Regions from separate parts of the Clostridium sp. JS66 genome, predicted to be linked through region 2. Evidence: a T-box and tRNA genes for the amino acid it is inferred to sense, from the RefSeq annotation. Region 2 holds a T-box; the other holds one or more tRNA genes.
The links. A T-box is a leader RNA that pairs with one kind of tRNA and senses whether it is charged. The one in region 2 lies ahead of Q6H37_RS28740 (glycine--tRNA ligase), so its partner is inferred to be a tRNA-Gly.

Region 1 (15,244 bases), 530 kb from region 2:
TATATTTAAACATAAAAAGGAATTGACTAATATAGCATATAAACTTTTAGCTGATGCTTCGCATTTAAATATAAATCTTGACAGTATAAAAGGTAATAGCAAGCTAATTAATCAAACTAAAAATCTGGCTACACAAGCGGCAAAATATGAATCTAATATTTTAATTTTAGGGGAAAGTGGTACAGGAAAAGAAGTATTTGCGCGAGCTATTCATAAAATGAGTAAAAGAAAAGATGAACCTTTTATAGCTATTAATTGTGCTGCAATACCTGAAAATCTTCTTGAAAGTGAACTTTTTGGATATGAAAGTGGCGCTTTTACAGGTGCAAATAAAGGTGGAAAGCCGGGCAAATTTGAACTTGCTAATGGAGGAACTATTTTTCTTGACGAAGTTGGAGATTTATCATTACATTTGCAGCCTAAATTACTTAGAGTTATAGAGCAGGGACAATTGGAAAGGGTAGGAGGAGTAAAGTCCATAAAATTGGATGTGAGAATAATTTCAGCTACTAATAAGGATCTTGAAGCTATGGTAAAAAAGGGAGAATTCAGAGAGGACTTTTTTTATAGATTATGCGTAATACCGATAATGATACCTCCTCTTAGAAAGCGACTAGAGGATATAGTTTTACTTGCAGAGTATTTTCTTGATAAGTATAATAAAAAATTAAATAAAAATATAGTTGGTATATCGGAAGAAGTAAAAAAGCAATTATTGCTATATGATTGGCCAGGAAACGTAAGAGAGCTGGAGAATGTTGTTGAGTACTCTGTCAATATGGAAAATAAAGATATACTTACATTGTCATGTATCCCTAAAAAAATAAGTGCAGGGAAAAAAGAAATTCAATATAATAATTTAGAATCAATAAGGAAAAAATGTCTTGAGGAATTAATAATTAAACATGGTAGCACTCTTGCAGGTAAACAAAAAATTGCAGAAGAATTAGGAATAAGTCTTTCTACATTATATAGAGATATAAAAAAATATAATTTATAAAATTCAATATGAAGTTCAAAATGAAAAATCTATTGTCAAAATGACAATAGATTTTTGTTGCAAAATGACAGGAAAATGCGATATTATAGAGACGTATTATTAAAATGACAATTCATTTTGACAATATTGATTAAAAAATAATGTCGCATATGTCCAAAATTTCAGAATCTTAATTGTGGCATGTTTATTGCTACTATATATTGTGAAAATTCTAAAAAGAGTTAAAAGGGGGAAAGTACTGAATTAACTATAATTCAACTAAAATGTGAATTTTCATTGATAATATAGGAGGAATAAATATGAAACCAGTTATAGGCATATGTGCAGATTATTCTTATGGATTAAATGGAGTTTATGAGGGCTTTGGATGTGGATTTGATTATCAACTTGCTGCCAATGATTATGTTAAGGCAGTTGAAAAATCAGGAGGAATTCCTGTAGTTATCCCAGTATTTAATGATTTGAGTAATATTGAAAACGTTATCGATATTGTTGATGGTATAGTTTTTGCAGGTGGAGCAGATATTGAACCAAAACATTATGGACAATACATAGGAACAAAAATAGGACAAATAATTCCAGAAAGAGACAGGCAGGAACTGCAATTAGCAAAAAATATTATTGAAAATACTGAAATTCCCATTTTAGGTGTTTGTAGAGGATATCAACTTTTAAATGTAGTTTGTGGAGGAACTCTTTATCAGGACTTATCTGAAATTCCATTAGAATTAAGAAATAATAAAATTATAAATCATTCAATGAAGGGGTCACCAAAATATAACCCGGTACATGAAGTTAAGATTAATGAAAAAAGTAGATTTTATAAAATTTTTAATAAAAAAAGTATAAGCGTGAATTCTTATCATCATCAAGCAATAAAGGATGTAGCTGACGATTTTAATGTATCTACTATGTCACCAGATGGAATAGTTGAAGCTATAGAATTAAAAAGGGAAGATAGATTTGTGGTAGGTGTACAATGGCATCCTGAAATGTTGAGCGAACGCAATGATGAGCAACTTTTGATATTTAAGGCACTTATAAACGCTTGTAAGGAATATAAAATACTTCACTGTGCTAGTTAAGCTGATTGGCATCACTTTATAATTGCAAATAATATGAATAATTAACTGAATGAAATAATTTAGATTTAAGATTTAAGATTTAAGGGGGTTAAAAGTATGAGTGATAAAAATAATGGTTCGCATGAAAATCTTGAACGTGGATTAGAAGAAAGACATATTCAAATGATAGCGTTAGGTGGTGCAATAGGTGTTGGCTTATTCTTAGGCTCAGCAACAACTATTAAAATGGCAGGACCTGCAATTTTGCTATCATATTTAGCTGGAGGAATTATCTTATTTATTATTATGCGTGCACTTGGTGAAATGGCAGTTGAACATCCAGTTGCAGGTTCATTTAGTGCTTATGCTAATGAGTATATGGGACCACTTGCAGGATATTTAACAGGATGGACTTATTGGTTGAATTGGGTTTCATGTTGCATGGCGGAACTTACTGCAATAGGAATTTATATTAACTTCTGGTTTCCGGGAATTCCTAAATGGGGATCAGCTCTTACAGCTCTTGTTATTATGGTATTTGTAAACTTAGTTGCAGTAAAAGCCTTTGGAGAATGTGAGTTTTGGTTTGCTCTTATAAAAGTTGTTGCCATTATTCTTATGATTATCGTAGGCTTAGTCATGATTGTAACTGGAATAGGTAATGCAGGAAAGCCTATTGGTTTTTCAAACTTATGGACTAATGGAGGATTTTTCCCTAATGGAGTAAAAGGACCTATAAGTGCTTTGGCATTGGTTACTTTTGCTTTCTTTGGTACTGAACTTATAGGTATTACTGCTGGTGAAGCAAAAAATCCAGAAAAAACTATACCATCCGCTATTAATAAAGTTTTCTGGAGAATTTGTATATTCTATGTAGGAGCATTAACAGTAATCATGTGTCTTTATCCATGGAATAAAATAGGGGTAATTGGCAGTCCGTTTGTTTTAACATTTAGTAAACTTGGCATTAAATCTGCAGCTGGAATTATAAACTTTGTTGTATTAACAGCAGCGTTGTCTGGATGCAATAGTGGTATTTATACAACAGGACGTATGGTATATAACTTGTCCCTTCAAGGTTCAGCACCAAAAGTTTTTGGAAAAGTTAGTGAAAGACATGTTCCTATGAATGCAATTTTGGCATCTTCAGCATGTATGCTAATTGGTGTTGTGCTTAACTATTTTCTTCCAGGTAAAGTATTCGTGTATCTTGCTAGTATTGCAACTTTTGCAGGATTATTTGCATGGTTTATGATAGTTTTAGTACAAATAAAGTTTAGAAAGGGTCTTACACCTGAACAAGTAAAAAAATTAAAATTTCCAATGAAGATGTATCCATATACAAATTACTTTGCTTTAGCATATTTAGTATTTGTATTTTTGGTAATGTCACTAAGTCCTGATACTTTAATAGCAGTTATTGTAGGACCGATTTGGCTTATAGGTTTAACTGTTTGTTATTATGCATTTGGTCTTAATAAAAACAATTCTTCTAAAGAGGAAGGCAAAGTTAAAGAAGGTTGCTAATTAAAAATATAAAAATATATAGTAAATTCAAAATGAAAAGCTTGTTGTCAAAGTGACAACAAGCTTTTTTATTGTTAAAACATATGAAAATAAATGTTTTAAATTTCTATTTTCAAAATGATAAATCGTTTTGAAAATAGAAATTTAAAAATAACCGTGAACACTTAGAAAAGTCTATAAATTTGAAATTGGCATACTTATTGCTGTTGTATATAATTGTAAAGACCGGAAGGAGGATTTACAATGCATAATATTTAAAGCATCAATTGTGGTATTTTAAATAATAAAAAATTTATTGATAAAAATAGGAGGAATAAAAAATGAAACCAGTTATAGGCATATGTGCAGATTATTCTTATGAATTAAATGGAGTTTATGAAGGATTTGGATGTGGATTTGATTATCAGCTTGCTGCAAATGATTACGTTAAAGCAGTGGAAAAAGCAGGTGGGATTCCTGTAATTATACCTGTATTTAGTGATAGAAATAATGTTGAAAATATTATTGATATTGTAGATGGTGTAGTTTTTGCAGGTGGAGCCGATATTCAACCAAAATATTATGGAGAAAATATAGGAGATAAAATAGGAAATATAATTCCAGAAAGAGATGAACAGGAATTACAATTAGCAAGAAATATTATAGAAAATAGTAAAGTTCCTATTTTAGGTGTTTGTAGAGGATATCAACTTTTAAATGTAGTTTGCGGAGGAACTCTTTATCAAGATTTATCTCAGGTCCAATCAGAATTAAGAAATAATAATTTTATAAATCATTCGGCTAAGGGATCACCAAAATATAACCCAGTACATGAGGTTAATGTTAATAAAAAAACTAAATTTTATAAAATTTTTAATAAAGAAAAGTTAGGAGTAAATTCTTATCATCATCAAGCTATAAAAGATGTAGCTGATACATTTAATGTTGCTACTGTATCACCAGATGGGATAGTAGAAGCTATAGAAATGAAAGGTGATAGATTTGTATTAGGTGTGCAATGGCATCCTGAAATGTTAGGTGAACGCAATGATGAACAGCTTTTGATATTCAAAGCATTAGTAAATGCTTGTAAAGAATATAAATTAGCTAATTGTGCTAGCTAAACGTTAGCACATTAAGCTAAGTGAATTAGCTTTTGGAAAATTTCAATGTTCATAATTGACTAGTTTAAGTAAACGTTTAAAATTAAGTTTTGTATACATATTAGAATTTAATAGACTTGATAATTTATTTGCAAAAGGGAGGAACCTAAATGGAACAATTATTACAACAAATATCAATTATAGTGTGGGGTCCATGGACAGTAATCGCTTTAGTGGGATTAGGTGTTTATTTAACAATCGGTACAAGATTTTTACAAGTAAGAAAGTTTCCTTTTATTCTTAAAGAAACCTTTGGAAAAATATTTATGAAAAAATCTGAAATTAAAGGAGAAGGAACTTTAACTCCATTCCAATCAGCTACTACAGCATTAGCATCCACAGTGGGTGTCGGAAGTATTGTCGGAGTTGCAACGGCTTTGGCTTTTGGAGGACCAGGCTCAATATTTTGGATGTGGATTGCGGCATTCTTTGGTATGTGTACTAAATATGCAGAAATTACTTTAAGTATAGCATACAGGGAAAAAAATGAAGAGGGAGAATTTGTTGGTGGACCTACATATTACATGAGAAAAGGTTTAAATTCTAAATTTTTGGCAAGTTGGTTTGTAGTGACTTTAATATTAAATACTTTGTCAGGAACTATGATTCAGTCAAATGCCCTTGCAGGAAATATTATGTACTATTTTAATGTTCCATCTAAAATAGTTGGATTTGTAATAATAGCTCTTGTAGGAATTGTATCTATGGGTGGAATAGGTAGAATTGGAAAAGTTACTTCAAAACTTATACCATCAAAAGTTATACTTTACCTCACATCAGGTATTATAGTTATATTATTTAATATAACAAAGGTTCCAGATGCATTTATGATGATTTTTAAATGTGCTTTTTCACCTGCTTCAGTAGGCGGTGGAATAGGTGGATTTGCAGTAGCACAAGCTATCAGATATGGAATCAATAAAGGATTGTATTCTAATGAAGCTGGACAGGGAACAGCACCTATTGCACATGCTACAGCAAAAACAGATCATCCTGCACGTCAAGGAATGTGGGGAATTGTAGAAGTTTTCATTGTTACTTTTGTTATATGTACAATAACTTCTTTAGCTATTTTAACAACTGGTGTACTTGGATCAGGGCAGTCGCCAAATATTTTAACTAGTGTAGCTTTTGGAAAGGTTTCACCTATTTTTTCTTATGTAGTAAGTATAAGTGTTGTATTATGTGCCTATTCTACATTAATTGGTTTATGTTACTATGGAGAATCTACATTAAACTATATTGGTGGTGCTAAGCTTGGAAAATGCTATAGATACGTATTTTTAGTATTTATTTTCTTGGGTTCTGTAGGTGCGCTAAAAATGGTTTGGTCAATTGGAGAAATTGTAATCGGTTTAGGAGCACTTTCAAACATTATTGCCATTGTTCGTTTAAGTCCTCAGGTATTCAAATTAACTAGAGAATTTTTTGATGATAATGATGAAAATGAAGAAATTGAATATAAATCTGCTGGGTAGTAAAGTGGTTTTATTAAGATAGATTTTTTAAGCTCATTGTAAATATATAATATAAAAAATAAAAGCCATGAAAATAAGTTTAGCTTAATTTCACAGCTTTTATTTTTTATATTATATTTAATGGATTAGAGTTTTTTCATCTAATCTATTAAATATTTATTTTATTACATCATCCATGGAATATAATCCTTTATCTTTTCCAAACATAAATTGACAAGCTTTAAGAGCTCCAATGGCGAATATATCTCTTGACATAGCTGTATGCTTTAATTCTATAATTTCGTCCTTACCGGCAAATATAACCTCGTGATCACCAACTATAGAACCACCTCTAACTGCATGTATTCCTATTTCGTCATGAGTTCTTTTTGATATGCCTTCTCTTCCATAAACAAATTTAGTTTCTTCATGTATAGAATCTTTTATAGTATTACCAAGAAGAATAGCAGTACCACTTGGAGCATCAACCTTTTGATGATGGTGCTTTTCTATTATTTCAATATCAAAATCCTTATAGAGTAATTCGCTTATATTTCTTAATACTTTGTTTATAACATTAATTCCTATGGACATATTAGCTGAACGGAATACAGGTATCTCTTTTGATGCTTTATTTATCTCATCAATTTGTTCCTTGGTATATCCTGTAGTGCAAAGAACGATTCCTATATTTTTTTCTTTGCTATATTTAAGTAGTCCTTCTAAGGCATCTGGTCTTGAAAAATCTAGAATAACGTCAGCATCAACAGTACACTTAGATATGTCTGCAAATACTGGAAAACTAGTTTTTTCGGTGTTTTTATCTATTCCAGCTGCAATAGTTAAATCAGAAGAACTATCTGCTAGTTTTGATATAACTTTGCCCATTTTGCCATTACATCCGCTTAATATAATTTTAACCATGGAAAATCCTCCTTACTTTAAAAGCCCATAATTTTTAAGTTCTTTTTTCAAAACATCTAGATTATTTGGAACCATGTCACAAAGAGGAAGTCTTAAATTTCCAACATTCATTCCCATGATATTCATAGCTGTTTTAACAGGTATTGGGTTTGTTTCTATGAATAATGCATTTGTTAAAGCTAAAGAATCTAATTGTATTTTTAATGCTTCTTTTACTTTACCATTTAAGAATAATTCACACATATCATGTACATCCTTAGGAATTACATTTGCAAGTACAGATATAACACCAATTCCGCCTAAAGCCATTATAGGAATTATTTGATCATCATTTCCAGAATATATGTCAAGTTTATCACCACAAAGAGCTTTTATTTCGGCTATTTGGCTTATATTTCCACTAGCTTCTTTAACAGCAACTATATTATCTAATTCGCATAATATTTTTAATGTTTTTGGAAGTATATTTAATCCTGTTCTTCCAGGTACATTATAAATAATAATAGGGCTTTTAACACTAGTTGCAATAGCTTTAAAGTGCTCAACAAGACCTTTTTGTGTAGTCTTATTGTAGTAAGGCGTTATTACTAAAAGTCCATCTACTCCTATACTTTCTGCCCACTTACTCATATTAATAGATGCGGCAGTATTATTTGATCCTGTACCTGCTATTACTGGTATTCTCTTTTTAACTACATCAACTGTAAATTTAATTGTCTCTTTTCTTTCTTGTTCAGACATAGTAGAAGCTTCACCAGTAGTTCCACAAATTACTATAGCATCTGTACTAGATTTAATATGCCATTCAAGAAGCTCTTCTAACTTCTTAAAATCAACGCCTCCATCCTTAAAAGGAGTAACGATAGCAACAGCTGAACCTTTGAATAAACTCATACAAACACCTCATTTTATTTATATATTATAAATAATTTTGTTTTAAATTATTTATTTCCTTTTACAATGCACTCAGCAATTTGTATTGCGTTAGAAGCTGCACCTTTTCTTATATTATCTGCTACAACCCATAGGTTTAGTCCATTATCTATACTGAAATCTTTTCTTAATCTTCCAACATAAACTTCATCATGACCAGCAGCTTCTACAGGCATTGGATAAACAAGGTTATCTACATCGTCTTTTAATATAATGCCTTCAGCATTTTTATAAAGAGAGAAGATATCCTTTATATCAAATTCTTTATTTAATTCTACATTTATACTTTCACTATGACCATATACAACAGGAACTCTTACTGTTGTAGCTGTTATTTTTAAATTATTATCATGTAATATTTTTTGTGTTTCATCTATCATTTTCATTTCTTCTTTTGTGTATCCATTTTCTAAAAATACATCTATATGTGGTAAAACATTACCTGCTATAGCATAAGGAAATTTTTTAGGTGCAGTGCCTTTATAACCTTCTACTAAATCATTGTAGCCACCCATACCAGCACCAGATACTGCTTGATAAGTAGAATAAATTATTCTCTTTATACCATATTTATCATATAAAGGTTTTAAAGCTACAACTGCTTGGATTGTAGAACAGTTAGGATTAGCTATTATTCCTTTATTCCATTTAATATCTTCAGGATTTACTTCAGGAACTACCAAAGGTACTTCAGGATCCATTCTCCAAGCACTACTATTATCTATAACTGTAGTACCGTATTTTGCAAAAATAGGTGCAAATTCCTTACTTACGCTGCCCCCTGCAGAAAATAAGGCAAAGTCTATTTTTTTATTTTTTATGTTATCTTCTTTTAATTCTTCAACAGTTACATCTTTGTCTTTAAATTTTAATACCTTTCCAGCGGATTTTGCAGATGCGAAAAAGTAAATTTCAGCTACTGGAAAATTCCTTTCAACTAATACTTCTATAAATTTTCTTCCAACCATTCCTGTGCAACCAACTACTGCTACATTATAATTCATTTCTAAATGCCCCCTAAAATTTATTTTACTTAATATTATATAATGAATCTTAATAAAAATATACTCTTTTTTATTAGTAGTAAAGCCTTATACAATTATTATATTATAATTTTTTAATATGTTTATTGCTAAATGTGCTTAAAATTTGCAAAAAATGCTTTATGATATAACAATAGAATTAATTAGCCTTATACTATTTTATAGAATAATAAGTTGTTAATATTTTATATGTACAAAAATAAAATGTACAAATTTCATATGTTTATGTTTTATTAAAGAGAATTTGGTATAAAATTAAGATATGAAAGTATGTTACATAGTTTAATTAAAAAGGATAAGTACGAAGGAGGTACCTTTCTTTGAATATTAAAAGATTATTATCTGTAATTGTTATTTTAACCTTGACTTCAACATCAGTACTAACAGGATGCAGTAAACCAAAAAAAGTTGAAACTGCTACTAAAACAGAAATTGATAAGAGTCAATATTTAAATCTTACTTTAGATAGTGAACCAAAAACTTTAGATCAATCTAAGGCTAAAGATCGCAGCTCGCTTCAAATACTGTCAGAAGTGAATGAAGCACTTACAAGAATAGAAACAGATTCATCAGGAAAGGAAATAGTTAAACCAGCAGGAGCAAAAAGTTGGGATGTGTCAGAGGATAAGTTAAAATGGACATTTCATATTAGGGACAATCAGTGGTCCGATGGGAAAAGTGTTACTGCAAAAGATTATGAATATGGCATAAAGAGAACATTAGATCCTCAAATTCAATCACCTAATGCATTTTTATTATATTCTATAAAAGGCAGCAAAAAATATAATGATGTTAAAACAAACGCAAATAAAAATATGTCATCTGATATTGTAGGGGTAAAGGCATTAGATGCTAAAACTTTAGAAATAGATTTGGAATATCCTTGTGCATATTTTATTAATATAACAAGTTCTATAGTAATGCAGCCTCAAAGGCAGGATATAGTTGAAAAATACAAAGATAAATATGGAAGTGAAAAAGATAAGATGGTATTTTGTGGACCTTTTATTATAAAACAATGGGTTCATAATGATAGAGTTGAACTTTATAAAAATGATAAGTATTGGGATGCCAAAACAGTAAAACTTGAAAAATCAAATTTTAAAATTTTTAAACAAAGTAATACTATATCTAATGAGTTGTTGAATGGGGCTTTAGATGGAGCTCAGATTACAAATATAGAAGCTAAAAACAAAATAAAAAAACAATCAAAATTTGACTTAGTAAAACTATCAGAGCCAACTACTGATTTTGAGTTTTTTAATGAAAAAAATAAGATATTTTCTAATGTTAATGTTAGAAGGGCATTTTCTTTATCCATAGATAGAGAGGAAGTTTCTAAAACTCTATGGAAAGGATTATACATGCCAGCATATGCTTTTGTACCTCCTTCACTTCAAATAGGAAAAGAAGATTTTAGGGAAAAAGCTAACTTTGAGCCGGTAAAAAAATTAAAAGAAGATGGAAATAATCCAAGAGAACTTTTAGAAAAAGGATTAAAGGAACTTGGTATGGATACTGATCCATCAAAAATTACCATAAGATATATACAACCAGGGGTTGATGCAAAACAAAAAGACATAGCAGAGTTCTTTAGAAAAATGTATGAAAAGAATTTAGGAATAAATATAAAGATAGAGTATGCAGATGGAGATAACTTTACAAAGAAAATAGAAAGTGGTGACTATGATTTAGGTTCAATGACTTGGTTTGCAGATTATAATGATCCTATGTCAGAATTTTATTTATGGGTTACAGGTTCAAATATTATTTGTACAAATTGGTCAAATAGCAAATATGATAGTCTAATTATTAATGCAGCAAACTTAAGCCAGGATAAAAATGAAGATAGATTTAACGCGTTCAAGCAAGCTGAAAATATATTATTAGCTGAGGATGCAGTAATAGCACCTACAGTGTATAGAAGTAAAGAATTATACAAATGTAAATATGTTAAAAATATTATGTTTACGTTATTTGGAGCGCCATATGAAATAAAATATGCGTATACTGAAGGAAGATAATTATAGAGGATTAACTTTACTTTAATATGCATAAATAATCCCTTTCGTGTAAAAAATAATAAAAAGAAAGGGGGAAATATTATGGGAAAGACTCCATTGAAAAAGGTTATAAAAGCTAAGCTTAAATCCCACAGAGAATTAAGTATTGAAGAAAAACTTAGAGAAAAAATGAAATATGAAATAGCTCATGAATTAGGATTAGATGATAAAGTTAGTAAATATGGGTGGGGAGCTCTTACTGCTGAGGAAACAGGAAGAATAGGTGGAATAATGACTAAAAGAAAAAAGCAGAATAATCTTCCTACAAACAAAATGATTTCAGAAAGAGAATGAGGTCAATAATATAGCTTTTTATTAAGTTTATATTATTGACTTATACTTTAAAAGTCTATAATATTAATTGGTGATATATTGAATTTTACTTTTGAAAGGAATTGAAAATGAAGTGTTATAAGGATTTTGCACATATTTATGATGAACTCATAAATAAAGATATAGATTATAAAAGTTGGGTACAAACTATATTAAAAAATTATGATGAGCTAAATATGGATAGAAAAGATTATTTGGATCTTGGATGTGGTACAGGAAACATAACTGAACTTATAGCAGCAAAGTTTGTTTCTTCTTGGGCTGTTGACTTATCTTATGATATGCTTACAGAAGCAGAAACAAAGATGAGGAGCAAAGGTATAAAGGTTAAGTTTGTCTGTCAGGATATAACTCAATTAAATTTGAACAAAAAATTTAATCTTATAACCTGTTGTCTTGATTCTACAAACTACATATTGGAAGAAGAAAAGCTAATAGCATATTTTAAAGGAATACATAATCATTTAAAAGATGATGGTATATTTATATTTGATACGAATTCTTATTATAAGCTTACAAAGATACTTGGAAATAATATTTACAATTATGATGATGAAAATGTAACCTATATATGGGAAAACTTTTTAGAAGATGATATTGTGGACATGTATCTTACATTTTTTGTGAAGCAAGGAGAATATTATAGAAGGTTTGATGAAGAACACAGTGAAAGAGCTTATAAACATGAAAGAGTTTGTGAACTTCTAAAGTTATGCGGATTAGAACTTGTAAAAGTTATGGATAACTATGAAGAGAAAATTATAAGCCGTGAAACAGAGAGAATAACTTATATAGTGAAAAAGAGAAATAAGGAGGAAGTTTAGAATATGAAAGATAAATTAGTAAGAGCTGTGGCTAATAACGGTGATATAAGAATAATAGCAGCTACAACTACAGAACTTGTTAATGAGGGGATACAAAAGCATAAATGTGCTCCTACAGCAGCTGCGGCATTAGGAAGAATGCTTACAGCGGGAAGTCTTATGGGTTCTACGTTAAAATCTAAAAATGATGCATTAACTCTTAAAATTTCTGGAGGTGGAGAAGCAAAAGGAGTAGTTGTTACAGCTTATTCAGATGCTAGAGTAAAGGGGTGCATTGGTAATCCATTAGTTGATTTACCTGCTAATAGCAAAGGAAAACTAGATGTAGGTGGAGCTATAGGTAAAAATGGAAGTCTTGTAGTAATAAAGGATATGGGGCTAAGAGAGCCTTATGTTGGTCAGGTGCCTATTTATACAGGTGAAATAGGTGATGATTTAGCTTATTATTTTACTGTTTCAGAGCAAACTCCATCAGCTGTTGGATTAGGGGTGCTTGTAGATACCGATTTGAGTATAAAAGCAGCTGGCGGATTTATAGTACAGATGATGCCAGGAGCAAATGATCTTACTGCAGATTTAGTAACTTATAGATTGCAAGAGATACCATCTATAACAGAAATGATGACTAAAGGAATGAATATAGAAGAAATTCTTAATTATATTTTTGAAGATATGGATTTAAAGATATTAGACAGCATTATACCTTATTATAAATGTGATTGCTCAAAAGAAAAGGTTGAAAAAGCTTTAATAAGCATAGGATTAAAAGATCTAAAAGAAATATATGATGAAGGAAAAGATGAAGAACTTAATTGTAATTTTTGTAATAAATCTTATACATTTAAGCATGACGAAATAGGGGAACTTATAAAATTAGCAAGTAAATAATGGGGAATTTTAAATTCTCCAATTTATTTAATAAAAATAGTTGACAACTTTTGTAGTAAGTTATATAATACTAATTGTCGCAGTTAGTAATACTTGGGCGCATAGCTCAGCTGGGAGAGCATCTGCCTTACAAGCAGAGGGTCACAGGTTCGAGCCCTGTTGTGCCCACCAAGTATGGCCCAGTGGCTCAGCTGGTTAGAGTGCTGGCCTGTCACGCCAGAGGTCGAGGGTTCGATCCCCTTCTGGGTCGCCATGTGTGGCTGGATAGCTCAGTCGGTAGAGCAGAGGACTGAAAATCCTCGTGTCCCTGGTTCGATTCCTGGTCCAGCCACCAATATTAAATTAAAATGCGGGAGTGGCTCAGTGGTAGAGCGTCACCTTGCCAAGGTGAACGTCGCGAGTTCGAATCTCGTCTTCCGCTCCAATATGGCGCTATAGCCAAGTGGTAAGGCAGAGGTCTGCAAAACCTTTACCCCCAGTTCAAATCTGGGTGGCGCCTCCATAAAAGTAGTCTAATCAGTAGTTAGACTACTTTTTTTATATTCATTTTTGTAATTACCATAACTTATATATTGGATTTTGTATGAAGATATCTATATACTATAAAAACTATACTTTTAATATTGGAGATGAATTCAATGAAAGATTTATTTACCGTTGGTGAAATGTCAAAGTTATTTAATATTAATATAAAGACATTAAGGTATTATGATGAAATTAATCTGTTTAAGCCAATATTTATAGATAAGACTAATAGTTATAGATATTATTCAACAGAACAATTTGAACAATTAAACACAATAAAATATTTAAAAGCACTTGGTATGTCGTTAAAGAACATAGATTATCACTTGAAGGAACGAAGCATTGATAACATTATGGATTTATTAAAAAAGCAGAAAAAAATTACGGAAGAAAAAATGAAGGATTTGGAATCTATAAAACAAAAAATTGAGAACAGGATAAACCAAATTAATTATGCTAGTTATAAAGAGAACTTAGATGTAATTCAGGAAATTGAATTCGAAAAAAGAACTATTGTCTTATTAAAGCAAAGGATAAAATCTGATAATGATTTAGAATTGTCAATTAGACAGTTGGAGAATAAGACTAACAAAGATGCTTCTATATTTAATGGAAAAGTAGGAGTGTCAATTTGCATGGATAAATTAAATTATAGAATATTTGATGAATATGATTATATTTTTTTATTTACAGAAGGTGAAAGATATAATAAGAATTTGGTAAAAGTACTATCTCAAGGAGTTTATGTTACTATTCGTTTTTGTGGAACCCATAGGGATTCTCCAATGTACTATGATAAACTTTTAAGATATATTGAAGAAAAAGGGTATACAATTATAGAGAATTCAATAGAAGTAACACTAATTGATTTTGGATTAACCGTTGATAAATCACAATTTGTAACTGAAATTCAAATATTGATAAATAAATATTGACACTCCAGTTACTGGATGGTTTATAATTTTCTGAACAGATAGGTGAAAAAGATAAACTAATAGTAAATTATAGTTTGGAGTAGGTGATTAATTATGAAATTCAGTGTGTCAAAAGATGTTTTTGAGAAGTTAGGTAATATGTGTATTGGTATTGTAGTAGCTAAAGGTATTGATAACAGTGTGGAAAATGCTGAAGTAACTAAACTTCTAAAGAATAGTATAGAATTAAATGAGACAAAATTTGAAGGTAGAAATGTGAAAGAAGTAGAAGAAATAATGCATTATAGAGATGCATTTATGGAATTAGGTATTAATCCAAACAAATTTAAAAGTTCTATTGAAGCAATGATTGCAAGGGTGGCAAAGAAAAAAGGGCTGCCTAATATAAATCCAATTGTTGATATAGGAAATGCAATCTCACTAAAATATCTTGTTCCACTAGGTGCTCATGATATGGATACTGCTGGAGGAGATATTTCTATTAGGTTTTCAAAAAAAGGAGATACTTTTATTCCTTTTGGAGAAACTGAAGCAGAATGTTTAGAAGATGGGGAACTTATTTACTTTGCAGGACACGAAGTAAGAA
Region 2 (15,244 bases):
GAGAGAAAAAGTGTAAAACCAGTAGAAATTGATTGGAACAAAGAGAAAACTAGGAATTCACAAGGAGGATTTGAAGATAGGATATCTAAGTTTTTAAAAGATAGTGAAGAAAAATTTCAAGATCTAAAAAAACACCAGGATTCAAAAGGTAGAGGATACAGAAAACAATCCAGTTAATAATAATTTATTTTGAATATGGAGAGGCTATAAATAGCCTCTTTTATGTTAAATAATTTATTTAACATAAAAATTTATAAAATAGTTGACAACAATATATATATCATATATAATAAGTTATGTTGTCAGGTTGTCAGGTATTTAGGTAGCTGATAAAAAATGCTGGAGTGGCGGAACTGGCAGACGCACAGGACTTAAAATCCTGCGGGCTTTAAAACCCGTACCGGTTCGATTCCGGTCTTCAGCACCAATATCGCGGGGTGGAGCAGTTGGTAGCTCGTCGGGCTCATAACCCGAAGGTCGTAGGTTCAAGTCCTACCTCCGCAACCAAATTAAATAATAAGGCGGAATAGCTCAGCTGGCTAGAGCATTCGGTTCATACCCGAAGTGTCGTAGGTTCAAGTCCTATTTCCGCTACCATATAATTTTTAAGATGCTGGAGTGGCGGAACTGGCAGACGCACAGGACTTAAAATCCTGCGGGCTTTAAAACCCGTACCGGTTCGATTCCGGTCTTCAGCACCAATATCGCGGGGTGGAGCAGTTGGTAGCTCGTCGGGCTCATAACCCGAAGGTCGTAGGTTCAAGTCCTACCTCCGCAACCAAATTGAATAATATGGCGGAATAGCTCAGTTGGCTAGAGCATTCGGTTCATACCCGAAGTGTCGTAGGTTCAAGTCCTATTTCCGCTACCAGTACCTGTGGTTTATACCACAGGTTTTTTAGTTTTTTGAAAAACTTATTCTACAAGTAATTTTCAACTTATTTCTTCAAAATTTCTCTATAACTGTCTAAAGAAAATCTTTTAAAAGAAACTTAGAATTAAATGTCCTAAAAAAAATAAATAGACATATCACCTTATGACATTTATTTCCAAAAGACTTTGTTATAATAGAAGCAGTAATTTATAAGGTGGGTGGTATGAATGCAATACGGAGTTGAACTTTTCCCGTATAAGAGAGTTAAGGATTCAAAAGATGAATTAAAAAAACAAAAGATTAAAAGTTTACCCCGATTAATTAAGCTTGTTGCTTACTTTATAGCTGCATTTTTAATTAGTAGAGTGATCATGATAAATTTGATGGCTCCATTCGGTATAGCTTTTTTGGTTGCAGTTATGACTTGTGAAGAAAATAAAGTTATATTGATATCAGGAATTGGAAGCATACTAGGGTATATTTCTCTTTATAATAGTGTAAAAAGTTTGCCTGTATACATTATAACTGCAGGAACTCTTATAATTATTAACTACATACTAAGAACGGTTGAACAAAACAAGAAAATAATGATGATATTTTTCACTTTGTTTATAGAAATTTCTTTTTATAAGCTATTAATACTTAAAGTAACTTTAGGTATGTCATTTTTACTTTCTTTTTTTGAAGTAAGTGCTATATTCCCAGTATATTTTATTATTAACTATTCTATAATATGCTTTAAACAATACAAAACAAGGCATTTATATAGTAGTGAGGAAATAATAAGTATGGCAGTTACTATATCTTTAGTAGTAGCAGGAACCTGGGGAAGTAATATAAGAGGAGTATCTTTAAGAAATATTATAGCTTTAGCATTTATACTTATAGTAGGATATACAAAGGGAAGCTCCTCAGGAGCAGCATCAGGAGTGGCAATGGGAACTATAATAGGGATAACGTCCAATAATATGATAGCTTTTGTAGGAGTATATGGTGTATGTGGACTTATATCTGGTATATTTAGAGAAACAGGTAAATGGATGAGTGGATTAGCTTACCTTTTGGCATTTGCTGTATTAAAAATGTACTCTGATATAGGGACTCAGTTTAAATTAATAGAGGTAATTATAAGTGCCATATTTTTTTTGATGATACCTGGAAAAATTTTGAAAAAGATTGAAATAGAATTAGATTGGCAGAGAAAGCAGGAACATTTTAAAGAAAACTATGCAGAAAAGATTAAAGAATTATTAGTAAATAAGTTAGAAAACTTTTCAGAAGTATTATTTGATATGTCAGGAATTTTGGGTAATTTGGTATATAACGATAAGTTGCTTATGAAAAATAAAAGTAGTGCATTAGTAGAAAATCTTGCAGATCGGGTTTGTAGTACATGCTCTATGCAGTCTATGTGCTGGAAAAGGGAAAATTATTATACTTATAATGCTTTTAGTGAATTAATACAGAATTACCAGGATAATCGAAAACAGGTTCCTCATGAGATAGAGAGAAAGTGTGTGAAAAGGTCCGCTATTATAAAAAATACTGAAGAAATTGTTAATAACTATATAATTAATGAAATGTGGAGGAATAGATTAAGTGAGTGCCGACAGCTGCTATCTAGTCAAGTGGAGAACGTAGGAAACTCTGTATCAGAAATTATTGATGAATTTAATTATAATATAAAATTTAATACTGAAACTGAAAATACTATAAGAAGAGTTTTAAATAAGAATGGTATACATTATAGAGATGTATTCTGTTATAATAACAAAAATAATAGATTAATAGTTAATTTATCTATGGAGGCATGCGGAGGAAAGCAAATTTGTATAAAAGACGTACTTCCATTGGTGAATGGGGTAACAGGAAAGTGTATGTGCATTAGTGAAGATGGATGTAATTTAAATTCTGAATTTGAGGTATGTACTATTACCTTTGAAGAAACACCTAAATATCATGTAGCAGCTTATACAAGTAAATGCTGTAAAGATGGAGAAAAATATAGTGGTGATAGCCAGAGCTTTGGAAAATTACCAGATGGAACTTATTTGACTATTATAAGTGATGGTATGGGTTCAGGTCCGCAGGCTGGACAGGAAAGTAATGCAGCAGTAAGATTGATAGAAAGGTTTTCCAAATCAGGTTTTAATAAATTAACTGCTATAAATATAATAAATTCTATAATGACTATGAAATTTTCTGAAGAAGAAAAGTTCTCAACTCTAGATTTAAATAGTATAGACTTATATAAAGGTGAGGTTGATTTTATGAAAGTAGGGGCTGTAGCTAGTTTCATAAAAAAAGGAGAAGATATTGATGTAATAAAGTCGAAAACTTTGCCAATTGGTGTATTGGACAAACCAGATATAGATATAGTCAGGAAAAAAGTTGAAAATGGTGATGTTATTGTTATGTTAAGTGATGGAGTATTAGATTATGAAAATGAACAAGCTGGTAAATATGAATGGATAGTAGATTTTTTAAAAAATAATAATTGCAATGATCCTAGACAATTAAGTGAAGAAATTATGAGTAATGCAAAAAAATTAAGTAAAGGAAAAATAAAAGATGATATGACAGTAATTGTAGAGAAGGTATATAGTTTGTATTAAAATTATAATGGCTTAAGTTTAGAGTGTTATATATTCTGAATTTAAGCCATTGAAAATTTGAATTGAAGTTTGCTTTAAACTTAAAAGTTAAGTAATATATTATTTATAAAACAAAATTTTCTTTAGGAAGTGTTAAAATTGATAGAGACTGTTTTAAAAACTATAAATAGGTATAAAATGTTTAATAAAGGCGATAAGGTAATAGTTGCAGTATCTGGTGGACCGGATTCCATGAGTTTACTGCATATCTTATACTCTTTAAAAAAGCAACTCAGCATAGAATTATATGCAGCACATGTAAATCATTGTTTGAGAGGGAATGAATCAGATAAAGATGAACAATATGTAAAGGAATTTTGTAAAAAATTAAATATAGAATTCAGGAGTAAATCAGTAGATATAAATAGAATCATGAAAATGCAAAATATTTCATGCGAAAGTGCAGGAAGAAATGCTAGGTATGATTTTTTTAATGATTTAAAAAAAGAATTAAATGCGCAGAAAATAGCTATAGCTCATAATGCCAATGATCAGGCAGAAACTATACTAATGAGGATTATGAGAGGAACAGGTTTGGAAGGATTAGTAGGAATAAAGGCGGTAAGAGATAACATATTTGTAAGGCCTTTAATAGATGTTACAAGGCATGAAATTGAACAATATTGCTGCAAAGAAAATATTAATCCAAGAATAGATAAAACCAATTTAGAAACCATATATTCTAGAAATAAAGTGAGATTAGAACTTATACCTTATATACAAGAGAATTTTAATAAGGATATTATAAAAGTTCTCAATAGATTATCAGATACTATAAAAATAGATAATGAGTACTTAGAAACAGTTGCTAAAGAAAAATTTAAAAAATATTGTGATATACAGGGAGAAAAGGTTATAATATCAAAGGAGGCATTTTTAGAAAACGAAGCTATAATTACTAGGATTATAAGAAAAGCCTTGTATGAAGTAACTGGAAATTTAAATAACTTTGAAAAAATTCACATTTATGACATAATTAATATTCAATCAAGATCCACAGGAAAAAACATTGATCTTCCAAATCATGTTGTAGTATCAAATAAATATGGAGATATATACATATTAAAGAAAGTTAAAAAAAATAAAGAGGTTAGTAAGGAAGAATATATTATACATAGTGGTAATAATTACGTAAAGAAATATAACTTAGAAGTAATAACCAGAATTATTGATCAAAATGAAAAGGTAAACTTTAAAAGCAACAATTTAATAAAATATTTTGATTATGATAAGTTTGAAAAAGAAATAACTATAAGGCATAGAAAAGAAGGCGACAAATTTATACCTTTAGGGATGGGTGGAAGTAAGAAGTTAAAAGATTTCTTTATGGATGAAAAGGTAGCTAAGGATCAAAGAGACTATATTCCTATTATATGCTTTGATGATAAAATTGCATGGATAGTAGGATATAGAGTGAGTGAACTTTTTAAAGTTGATGAAAATACAAAAAATATATTAGAGATAAAAATTGAAAGAGAGGAAACAAAAATATGAGCAGTATGAAAGAGGACATAAAAGAAATCTTATTTTCAGAGGAAGAATTGAGGAAAAAAATAAAAGAAATTGGAACACAAATAAGTAAAGATTATGAAGGCAAAGAACTAATGCTAGTAGGAATATTAAAAGGATCTGTGCCATTTATGGCAGATTTATTAAAGGAAGTTACAATTCCATGTACTATGGACTTTATGGCAGTTTCGAGTTATGCTAATTCTACAAAAAGTTCAGGAGTAGTAAGAATTTTAAAAGATTTAGATTTTGAAATAGAAGGTAAACATGTTCTTATAGTAGAAGATATAATAGATTCGGGTACAACTTTATCATATCTAATTGAGTATCTGAAAGGTAGAGGAGCTGAAAGTATAGAAATAGCTTGCCTTTTAAGTAAGCCAGAAAGGAGAAAAGTTGAAATCGATGTTAAATACACAGGATATGTAGTTCCAGATTATTTCCTAGTGGGTTATGGACTTGATTATGCAGAAAAGTATAGAAACTTACCTTATGTAGGCATACTAAAAGAGGAAGTTTATAAATAATTAACTAAATTTATTGTAAAGGAATTTTCCTTGTGATACAATTTTACAGTATAAACTTAAAAGAGAGGGGGGCCTGTAATGAAAAAATTTTCAAGTGCAACGGCCTGGGTTATAGTGTTTGTATTAGTTATTCTTGCAGCGTTAATGCTTGCTAGGACAAATGAAAGTTCAACAACTATTAATTTTAATGATTTTCAAAAATATTGGATAGATAACAATGTAAAGAGCTTTCAAGTAAAGGAAGACAAGATGACTGTAGATGGTACTTTGAAAGATGGTAGTGCATATGAAACAATAGTTCCATCTGAAAGACTATTTCAGTTCATTGCTGAACATCCTAAAAATGGAGATGTTAAGGAAGTTTATGTTAAACCCGCGTCAATTCCTATGTGGGTACAATACTTACCAACAATACTTTTAATATTAATGCTTGTAGCTTTTTGGTTTATGTTTATGCAGCAATCTCAAGGTGGTGGTGGAAATCGAAATGTAATGAATTTCGGTAAGAGTAGAGCCAAAATGGCCACGCCTGATAAAAAGAAAGTAACTTTTGCTGACGTGGCAGGAGCTGATGAAGAAAAAGCGGAACTTGCTGAAATTGTAGATTTTTTAAAGTTACCTAAGAGATATATAGAAATGGGAGCTAGAATTCCTAAAGGAGTATTACTTGTAGGACCTCCAGGAACAGGAAAAACCCTTCTTGCTAAGGCTATAGCTGGGGAAGCTGGGGTGCCGTTCTTTAGTATATCTGGTTCAGATTTTGTTGAAATGTTTGTTGGAGTTGGTGCGTCAAGAGTTAGAGACTTATTTGATCAAGCTAAGAAAAATTCACCATGCATTATATTTATAGATGAAATAGATGCAGTTGGAAGACAAAGAGGAGCAGGTCTTGGTGGAGGACATGATGAAAGAGAACAAACTTTAAATCAGTTATTAGTTGAAATGGATGGTTTTGGTGCAAATGAAGGTATAATAATGATTGCTGCAACAAATAGACCTGACATTTTAGATCCTGCACTTTTAAGACCAGGTAGATTTGATAGACAAATATTAGTTGGAGCTCCAGATGTTAAAGGAAGAGAAGAGATTTTAAAGGTTCATTGTAAAAATAAGCATTTGGCTCCGGAAGTTAAGCTTGATGTACTTGCAAAAAGAACTCCAGGATTTACTGGAGCTGACTTAGAAAACTTAATGAATGAATCTGCTCTTTTAGCAGTTAGAAAAGATAAAAAAGAGATAGATATGGAAGAACTAGAAGAAGCGGTAACTAGAGTTATAGCTGGACCTGAAAAGAAGAGTAGAGTAATTGATGAAGAAGATAGAAGGCTTACAGCATACCATGAAGCAGGGCATGCTGTGGTTATGAAGTTATTGCCTACAGCAGACCCAGTTCATCAGATTAGTATAATACCAAGAGGAATGGCTGGAGGATATACTATGCATCTTCCAGAAAAAGATAGTTCTTATATGTCCAAAACTAAACTTGAAGATGAAATAGTAGGATTGCTTGGAGGTAGAGTAGCAGAAAAGCTTATAATAGGAGACATAAGTACTGGTGCTAAAAATGATATAGATAGAGCAACTACTATAGCTAAGAAAATGGTTATGGATTATGGTATGAGTGGCTTAGGACCAATAGCTTTTGGTTCAGGACATGATGAAGTATTTTTAGGTAGGGACTTAGGAAAAGGAAGAAGTTTTAGTGAAGAAGTGGCTTTTGAAATAGACAAAGAAATAAGAAAACTTATAGAAGAAGGATATAATAAAGCAGAAAATCTTCTTAATGAAAATATAAATAAACTTCATGCTGTTGCTAAGGCTCTTTTAGAAAAAGAAAAACTGGAAGCAAATGAATTTGAAGAAATATTTGAGCAAGCATAAAATGACAATTTAATGAAGTCAATAGAATAGAGGTTAATAGCCTCTATTTTATTGTAAATATATATTAAAAGTTTATTAACAATGATATAATAATTATATGTTTTTAAGCTTTCAAAATAAAAATTACGATGAAATGAGATGGTTTTATGGAGTTTAATGTGAGAGAAGGAATGGCATCTACAAGAGAAATATATGTAACAGAAAATGATGTAGCAAGTAAATTAGGCTCGGGAAATATAGATGTATTTTCAACACCTTCTATGATAGCACTTATGGAAAATACATCTAAGAGTTGTGTAGATTTGCATCTTCCATTTGGATATACTACAGTTGGAATTGAAGTTAATGTAAAGCATATTAAAGCGTCACCTATTGGAATGAAAATAAGATGTGAAGCATCTTTAGTAAAAGTAGATAAAAAGAAACTAGTATTTAATGTAGAAGCATGGGATGAAAAAGGAAAGATAGGAGAAGGAAATCATACAAGATACATAGTAAATAGTGAAGAATTTATGAAAAAGGTACAAGAATAGTTTCAAAAATCAAACGTATCTTGACAAATAAAATTTAACTGATAAAATTAAGTTGTTAAATTGACAAAATAGATTATACTAAGGGGCAGCTTTAAAGCTGCTCTTTAATTATGTATATGCACTTTTTATATAGAAAGGAGCGGTGTGCGAAGTGATTTTAGTTTTAGATGTTGGAAACACAAATATAGTTTTAGGAGTGTACAAAGATAAGGAGCTTATTGCATGTTGGAGATTGTCCACAGACTCAGAGAGGACAGCTGATGAATATGGTATTCAGGTTGTTGATTTGTTTTTACATAATAAATTAGATCCATCAGATGTTGAAGGAGTTATAATATCTTCAGTTGTTCCTAATATTATGTATTCATTAGAACACATGATATTAAAATATTTTGAAATTATGCCAATAATAGTTGGGCCAGGAGTAAAAACAGGTATAAACATTAAATATGATAATCCTAAAGAGGTAGGGGCAGATAGAATTGTTAACGCTGTTGCTACCAGGGAAATATACAAAAGGTCTGCTATAATTATAGATTTTGGTACAGCCACTACTTTTTGTGCTTTGACTGCAAAGGGAGATTATTTAGGAGGAACTATCTGTCCTGGAATAAAAATATCCTCTGAAGCACTATTTGAACGAGCAGCTAAACTTCCAAGAATAGAATTAGTAAAGCCTGCTGGTGTCATATGTAAAAATACGGTTGCTAGTATGCAAGCGGGTATAGTTTATGGATATATAGGTCAAGTTGATTATATAATTAGTAAAATGAAAAAAGAAATGATGGATCTTGGAGAAAATGAACCACTTGTAGTTGCAACAGGAGGATTGGCAAAGCTTATTAATCAAGAATCAAAGTTTATGGATTTAATAGATCCAACCTTAACTCTTAAAGGTCTAAGAATAATTTATGAAAAAAATAAAGAACAGGTGTAATTAATGAGAATAAAAAATTTGGAGTTTAAAAAGAATGTATTTTTAGCTCCGATGGCTGGTGTGACAGATATGGCCTTTAGAGAGTTATGTAAAGAGATGGGATGCGAGCTCGTTTATACAGAGATGATAAGTGCTAAAGCATTGTTTTATGGTAGTAAAAACACAAAAGATATGCTAGTAATATCTAAGCAAGAAGCTCCTGTAGCAGTTCAGATTTTTGGTAATGATCCACTTGTAATGGCCAAAGCTTGTGATTTTTTTAATGATAATGAAGATATTTGTTTAGTGGATATAAATATGGGATGTCCTGCTCCTAAAATAGTTAAAAATGGAGAAGGATCTGCTTTAATGAAAGATCCTAAATTAGCAGCACAAATAGTAAAGGAAGTAAAAAAAGCTTCATCAAAACCTGTAACTGCTAAATTTAGAAAAGGATTTGATTCTGATAACATTAATGCTGTAGAGTTTGCAAAAGAATTAGAGCAAGCAGGTGTGGATGCTATTACTGTTCATGGAAGAACTAGAGAGCAAATGTATGAAGGTAAGGCAGATTGGGATATGATAAAGAAGGTAAAGCAAGCAGTTTCTATTCCTGTTATAGGAAATGGAGATGTTGTAACTCCAGAGGATGCAGTAAGCATTTTTAAAATTACTAATTGTGATGCAATAATGATTGGTAGAGGAGCTATGGGTAATCCCTGGATATTTAATCAGATTGATGAAAAAATGAAAAATATAAATATAACTTATCCTTCTGAAGAAGATAGAATAGATATGTGTATAGAACATTATAGAAGAGCTATTTCTTATGAAGGAGAGGCAAAGGCTGTAAGAGAGATGAGAAAACATGTAGGATGGTATTTAAAGGGCTTAAGTAACAATAAAGAAATAAAGGATGCTGTAAATTATGAAAAATCCAGTGAAAAAGTAATCTCAATTTTAAAAGAATACAAAAGCTATATTAAAAGTAGAAGTAATTTTTGATAGAAAAGCAGAATAAGCTATAATGTAAACAATTTTTGAGGAAAATTATTAAGTAAGTGGTACATGTTAACTCTAATATAAAAATTTTTTATGAGAATAATAAAATTTAACAATGATATTTTAGTATTTAGTTATTATTTGATAACATGCATAAAGTAAATGGAAGTGTAAATGTTGACATTGGAATAAGCCTGTTTTATAATTACTTAAATGATTATTAAGGTGATTTTTAATATAAATGCATAAATGTTGAAAAATGCTCTTATAGAAGGTTTCTTAGTAAATTATTAAAAGGGGATAGTAAGATGAGTGAAGCAAAAAAGAAGTATATAATGACTTATGAAGGTGTAAAGAAATTAGAAAGCGAACTTGAATATTTAAAGACAGTTAAAAGAAAAGAAATAACAGAAAAAATAAAAGTTGCACTTTCGTTTGGTGATTTAAGCGAAAATTCAGAGTATGATGAAGCTAAAAATGAACAAGCATTTGTCGAAGGAAGAATAATTCAGCTTGAAAATATGTTGAAAAATGCTACTATAGTAGATGAGAGTGAAATTCCATTGGATGTAGTAAGTGTAGGTTCTATTGTTAAAGTTAAGGATTATGATTTTGATGAAGAAGTAGAGTATACTATAGTTGGTTCAGCAGAAGCAGATCCTATGAACAATAAAATATCTAATGAATCACCAGTTGGAAGAGGCCTTGTAGGCAAAAAAATAGGGGATATAATTGAAGTGCAAGTGCCAGATGGAGTAAGTAAGTACGAAATACTTGGCATAAGAAGATAAATTGGAGGGCGTATAAATGGCAAATGATGAAAAGAATTTAAACCAGTTAGAAGAAGATTTTAATCAACTTATAAAGGAGAGAAGAGAGAAGTTCTTTAAACTTCAAGAACAAGGAAAAGATCCTTTTGATGTATATAAAGTAGAAAGAACACATGTTTCTAGTCAAATAAAGGATAACTATGAAGAACTTGAAGGTAAAAGTGTTACTGTTGCAGGAAGACTTATGTCCAAAAGAGTTCATGGAAAAGCTGGATTTTCAGATCTTCATGATAGATATGGGAAAATACAGTTATACATAAAGATAAATGATGTTGGAGAAGAGAGACTTAAAGAATATAAATCCTTTGATATAGGAGATATTTTATCTATAACAGGAAATGTATTTAAAACTAAAACAGGAGAGGTTACTCTTCATATTACAGAGTTTGAACTTTTAGCTAAGTCCTTAAGACCATTACCAGAAAAGTGGCATGGCTTAAAAGATCCTGATTTAAGATACAGACAAAGGTATGTAGATTTAATAGTGAATCAAGATGTTAAGGATACATTTATAAAAAGAACTAAAATAATAAAAGCTATAAGAACCTTTTTAGATGATAAAGAATATCTCGAAGTAGAAACACCTATTCTTTCGACTATTGCAGGTGGTGCTGCTGCAAAACCTTTTATTACACACCATAATGCATTAAGTTTAGATATGTATTTAAGAATAGCTACAGAATTATATTTAAAAAGACTTATAGTTGGTGGATTTGAAAGAGTATATGAAATAGGTAGAAACTTCAGAAATGAGGGTATGGATGTAAGACATAACCCAGAATTTACTTGCATGGAATTATATCAAGCTTTTGCAGATTATAATGACATGATGGAGCTAACTGAAAACATGGTAGCTTTTGTATGTGAAAAAGTATTAGGAACTACAAAAGTAACGTATGAAGATGCAGAAATAGATTTTACACCACCATGGAGAAGAATAACTATGGTAGATGCAGTTAAAGAATATACAGGAGTAGACTTTAATGTTATAAATGATGATGAAGAAGCAAGAGGGATTGCAAAAGAAAAGCATATAGAGATGAAAAAACAATTAAAGGACTGCACAAAAGGAGATATACTTATTGCATTGTTCGAAGAATTTTGTGAAGATAAGTTAATGCAGCCTACATTTGTTTGCGACTACCCAGTAGAAAACTCACCTCTTACAAAGAAAAAGAGAGGAAATGCAGCATTTACTGAAAGATTTGAAGGCTTTGTATATGGTAGAGAGGTATGTAATGCATATTCAGAACTTAACGATCCAATAGTTCAAAAAGATAGATTCCTTCAACAATTAAGGGAAAGAGAACTTGGTGATGATGAAGCTTACATGATGGATAATGACTTTATAAATGCATTAGAAATAGGAATGCCTCCAACAGGGGGACTTGGTATAGGTATAGACAGATTGATAATGTTCCTAACTAATACTTCTTCTATAAGAGATGTTATATTGTTCCCAACAATGAAACCAGAACAACAATAAATAATGAATTATTAATCCTAAGTATTTATACTTAGGATTAATGTTTTCTATGTATTAAGTTAAATATTCATACTAAGGATTAATAATAAATCCTTAATAAAATTGATAAATGAACATGAAATCTAAATAAAATTTAAAAAAGTGCAAATAAAATTAAAAAAACTATTGCATTTTAGAAAAAACTTGGTATAATAATAAATGTAGTTAAGACATTCCGCGATAGCTCAATGGTGGAGCACTCGGCTGTTAACCGATAGGTTGAAGGTTCGAATCCTTTTCGCGGAGCCATTTTTTTATTTAAATGTATTTTACGTTTTTAAGAATTGAATATTTTGTAATGATGAAGAACAGTAATAATGAAAATCTTTTAAGAGAGATTGTGATAGGTGAAAACAATTAAGGTTTAATTATGAAGGAGCTTCTGAACAAGGATTGATAAAGCAGGGCTTGTGCCAAGAAGGGTGGAACCGCGGAAATAAGTTTTCGTCCCTTTAAGGTGTAGGGTCTTTTTTTATTATATTAATACTTTCACAATGATAAAGAAAAAGTAATGAATAAAAACTTATTTAAGAGAGATTGTGGATAGGTGAAAACAATTAAAGTTTTATTTATGAAGGGAACTTTTGAGTGGAATTTTTTTAGAGCAGGGCTTATGCCAAGAAGAGTGGAACCGCGGAAATAAATTTTCGTCTCTTCAAAGGTAGAGTCTTTTTTTATACTTTAATTTTCAATTAGAAAATAATACATAAGTGTGATTATGCAAGTATTAATAGGGTTTATTTAGTTAATAGTATTATAAAAATAAATAAGAAATTTTAGGAGGTAATTATAATGGCAGTAGAAAAGACTATGGATAAAGTAGTAGCTTTAGCCAAAAGTAGAGGTTTTGTATATCCAGGTTCAGAAATATACGGAGGTCTTGCAAATACATGGGACTATGGTCCTTTAGGCGTAGAATTAAAAAACAATGTAAAAAAAGCTTGGTGGCAGAAATTTATTCATGAAAGCAAACATAATGTGGGAATAGATTCAGCTATTCTTATGAACAGTGAAGTTTGGGTTGCATCAGGTCATGTTGGTAATTTTACAGATCCACTTATGGATTGTAAAGAATGTAAGTCAAGATTTAGAGCAGATAAAATAGTTGAAGAGCATATGACTAAAAATGGAGTAGAAAAAGCTAGTGCAGATGGTTGGAGTAATGAAAAGTTAAAGCAATATATAGTAGATAATGAAATAGAATGTCCTAATTGTGGTAAAAAGAATTTTACTGATATAAGACAGTTTAATCTTATGTTCAAGACATACCAGGGAGTAACAGAAGATTCTAAGTCTGAAATACATTTGAGACCAGAGACAGCTCAAGGCATATTTGTTAACTTCAAAAATGTTCAAAGAACTTCAAGAAAAAAGGTACCATTTGGAATAGGCCAGATAGGAAAATCTTTTAGAAATGAAATAACTCCAGGTAACTTTACATTTAGAACTAGAGAATTCGAACAAATGGAGCTTGAGTTTTTCTGTAAACCAGGTACAGATTTAGAATGGCATAGTTATTGGAAAGAACAGTGCTGGAACTTCTTGTTGAATCTTGGTATTGAAGAAAAAAATATAAGATTTAGAGATCATGATAAAGAAGAACTTTCACATTATAGTAATGCAACTTCAGATATAGAATATTTATTCCCATTTGGATGGGGAGAGCTATGGGGAGTAGCTGATAGAACTGATTATGATTTAACACAACATCAAAATCACTCTGGTAAGGATATGTCATATCTTGATCCAGTTACACATGAAAAATATATACCTTATTGTATAGAGCCTTCTGTAGGAGCAGATAGAGCAGTACTAGCATTTTTGGTTGATGCATATGATGAAGAAGAACTTGAAGGTGGAGATTCAAGAACAGTGATGCATTTTCACCCAGCTATTGCACCAGTAAAAGCTGCTATACTTCCATTAACTAAAAAATTATCAGAAAAAGCTGAAGAAGTTTATGATGAATTAAGAAAAGATTTTAATGTAGAATATGATGAAGCAGGAAGCATAGGAAAAAGATATAGAAGACAGGATGAAGCAGGAACTCCTTATTGTATAACTATAGACTTTGACACATTAGAAGATAATACAGTAACAGTAAGAGACAGAGATACTATGGAACAATTTAGAATGAAAGTAGATGAACTTAAAAAGTTTATAAAGGAAAAGATGGAGTTTTAGTTTATAAAAGAGTGTGTATTTCATAAATAAATGATAAAGTGTGCCCTTTGTCAAGGACAATAAAAAAAGAGTTATTTTAAATTAAGAAGATGATTTCTGTATTGTACAGGAGTCATCTTTTTTAGTCCCCATTGATATCTATAGTTATTATAGTAAAACATGTAGTTTTCGATTTCTTCCTTAAGTTCACTTAAAGTTTCACATGACTTAATGTACGATTCATCTTTAAAGTGTCCAAAAAACGATTCCTGCGGCGCATTATTCCAGCAATTACCGCGCCTTGACATGGATTGTCCTAGGCGGTAGCCTTTCACTAGGCTTTGAAACTTAGGACTTGTATAGTGAGCGCCTTGATCAGAGTGAATAAATGCATCTATAGTAAGTTTAACTTGTCCTTCATTTATTAGTTTGTCTATCGTATCTGTAGCTATGTCAAGCGTCAATTTATCTGATAGATTATATGAAAGAATTTCATTAGTAGATCCATCCTTAATTGTTGATAGATATGCTTTCTTACCATTGCCGTAAAATAAGTAAGTTATATCAGTGAGAAGCACCTTCCCAGGTGTATTTTGTTTAAAATTCCTATTTAATAAATTAGGCAGGGTGGTATGTTCTTTAGTAGCTTTCATTATTCTTCTATAAGGATTTGCTTTTCTAATAGGACAAATAATTCCGTACTTTATCATTATCCTTCGAATACGTTTTAAATTGTATACGATTCCAAATTCACCTTCTAATGTCATTTTTATTTGCTTAGCTCCTTTTTTGCGTCCTTTAAAGTTATATGCTTTTAGAATGATATCTCT

Region 1: it has a tRNA-Gly gene. The T-box ahead of Q6H37_RS28740 (glycine--tRNA ligase) is inferred to sense a tRNA for this amino acid. The anticodon was not compared.

The regions. Positions count from the first base shown of each region.
Region 1 covers NZ_CP131467.1:5,655,629-5,670,872, reverse strand. The annotation lists gene Q6H37_RS26330 (sigma-54 interaction domain-containing protein) at 1-1,000, shown strand, start outside; gene Q6H37_RS26325 (gamma-glutamyl-gamma-aminobutyrate hydrolase family protein) at 1,300-2,085, shown strand; gene Q6H37_RS26320 (amino acid permease) at 2,182-3,591, shown strand; gene Q6H37_RS26315 (gamma-glutamyl-gamma-aminobutyrate hydrolase family protein) at 3,912-4,694, shown strand; gene Q6H37_RS26310 (sodium:alanine symporter family protein) at 4,844-6,211, shown strand; gene dapB (4-hydroxy-tetrahydrodipicolinate reductase) at 6,368-7,114, opposite strand; gene dapA (4-hydroxy-tetrahydrodipicolinate synthase) at 7,127-8,008, opposite strand; gene Q6H37_RS26295 (aspartate-semialdehyde dehydrogenase) at 8,056-9,051, opposite strand; gene Q6H37_RS26290 (peptide ABC transporter substrate-binding protein) at 9,411-11,114, shown strand; gene Q6H37_RS26285 (small, acid-soluble spore protein, alpha/beta type) at 11,196-11,447, shown strand; gene Q6H37_RS26280 (class I SAM-dependent methyltransferase) at 11,555-12,310, shown strand; gene hslO (Hsp33 family molecular chaperone HslO) at 12,314-13,198, shown strand; tRNA gene Q6H37_RS26270 (tRNA-Val) at 13,294-13,369, shown strand; tRNA gene Q6H37_RS26265 (tRNA-Asp) at 13,375-13,451, shown strand; tRNA gene Q6H37_RS26260 (tRNA-Phe) at 13,457-13,532, shown strand; tRNA gene Q6H37_RS26255 (tRNA-Gly) at 13,548-13,622, shown strand; tRNA gene Q6H37_RS26250 (tRNA-Cys) at 13,627-13,700, shown strand; gene Q6H37_RS26245 (MerR family transcriptional regulator) at 13,837-14,658, shown strand; gene Q6H37_RS26240 (B3/4 domain-containing protein) at 14,752-15,244, shown strand, end outside.
Region 2 covers NZ_CP131467.1:6,186,064-6,201,307, reverse strand. The annotation lists gene Q6H37_RS28825 (S1 domain-containing RNA-binding protein) at 1-177, shown strand, start outside; tRNA gene Q6H37_RS28820 (tRNA-Leu) at 339-427, shown strand; tRNA gene Q6H37_RS28815 (tRNA-Met) at 432-507, shown strand; tRNA gene Q6H37_RS28810 (tRNA-Met) at 521-597, shown strand; tRNA gene Q6H37_RS28805 (tRNA-Leu) at 613-701, shown strand; tRNA gene Q6H37_RS28800 (tRNA-Met) at 706-781, shown strand; tRNA gene Q6H37_RS28795 (tRNA-Met) at 795-871, shown strand; gene spoIIE (stage II sporulation protein E) at 1,102-3,489, shown strand; gene tilS (tRNA lysidine(34) synthetase TilS) at 3,628-5,022, shown strand; gene hpt (hypoxanthine phosphoribosyltransferase) at 5,019-5,564, shown strand; gene ftsH (ATP-dependent zinc metalloprotease FtsH) at 5,643-7,445, shown strand; gene Q6H37_RS28770 (thioesterase family protein) at 7,592-7,978, shown strand; gene Q6H37_RS28765 (type III pantothenate kinase) at 8,130-8,915, shown strand; gene dusB (tRNA dihydrouridine synthase DusB) at 8,919-9,899, shown strand; gene greA (transcription elongation factor GreA) at 10,205-10,687, shown strand; gene lysS (lysine--tRNA ligase) at 10,704-12,212, shown strand; tRNA gene Q6H37_RS28745 (tRNA-Asn) at 12,426-12,500, shown strand; T-box leader at 12,541-12,706, shown strand; gene Q6H37_RS28740 (glycine--tRNA ligase) at 13,044-14,435, shown strand; one part of gene Q6H37_RS28735 (IS3 family transposase) at 14,507-15,244, opposite strand, start outside.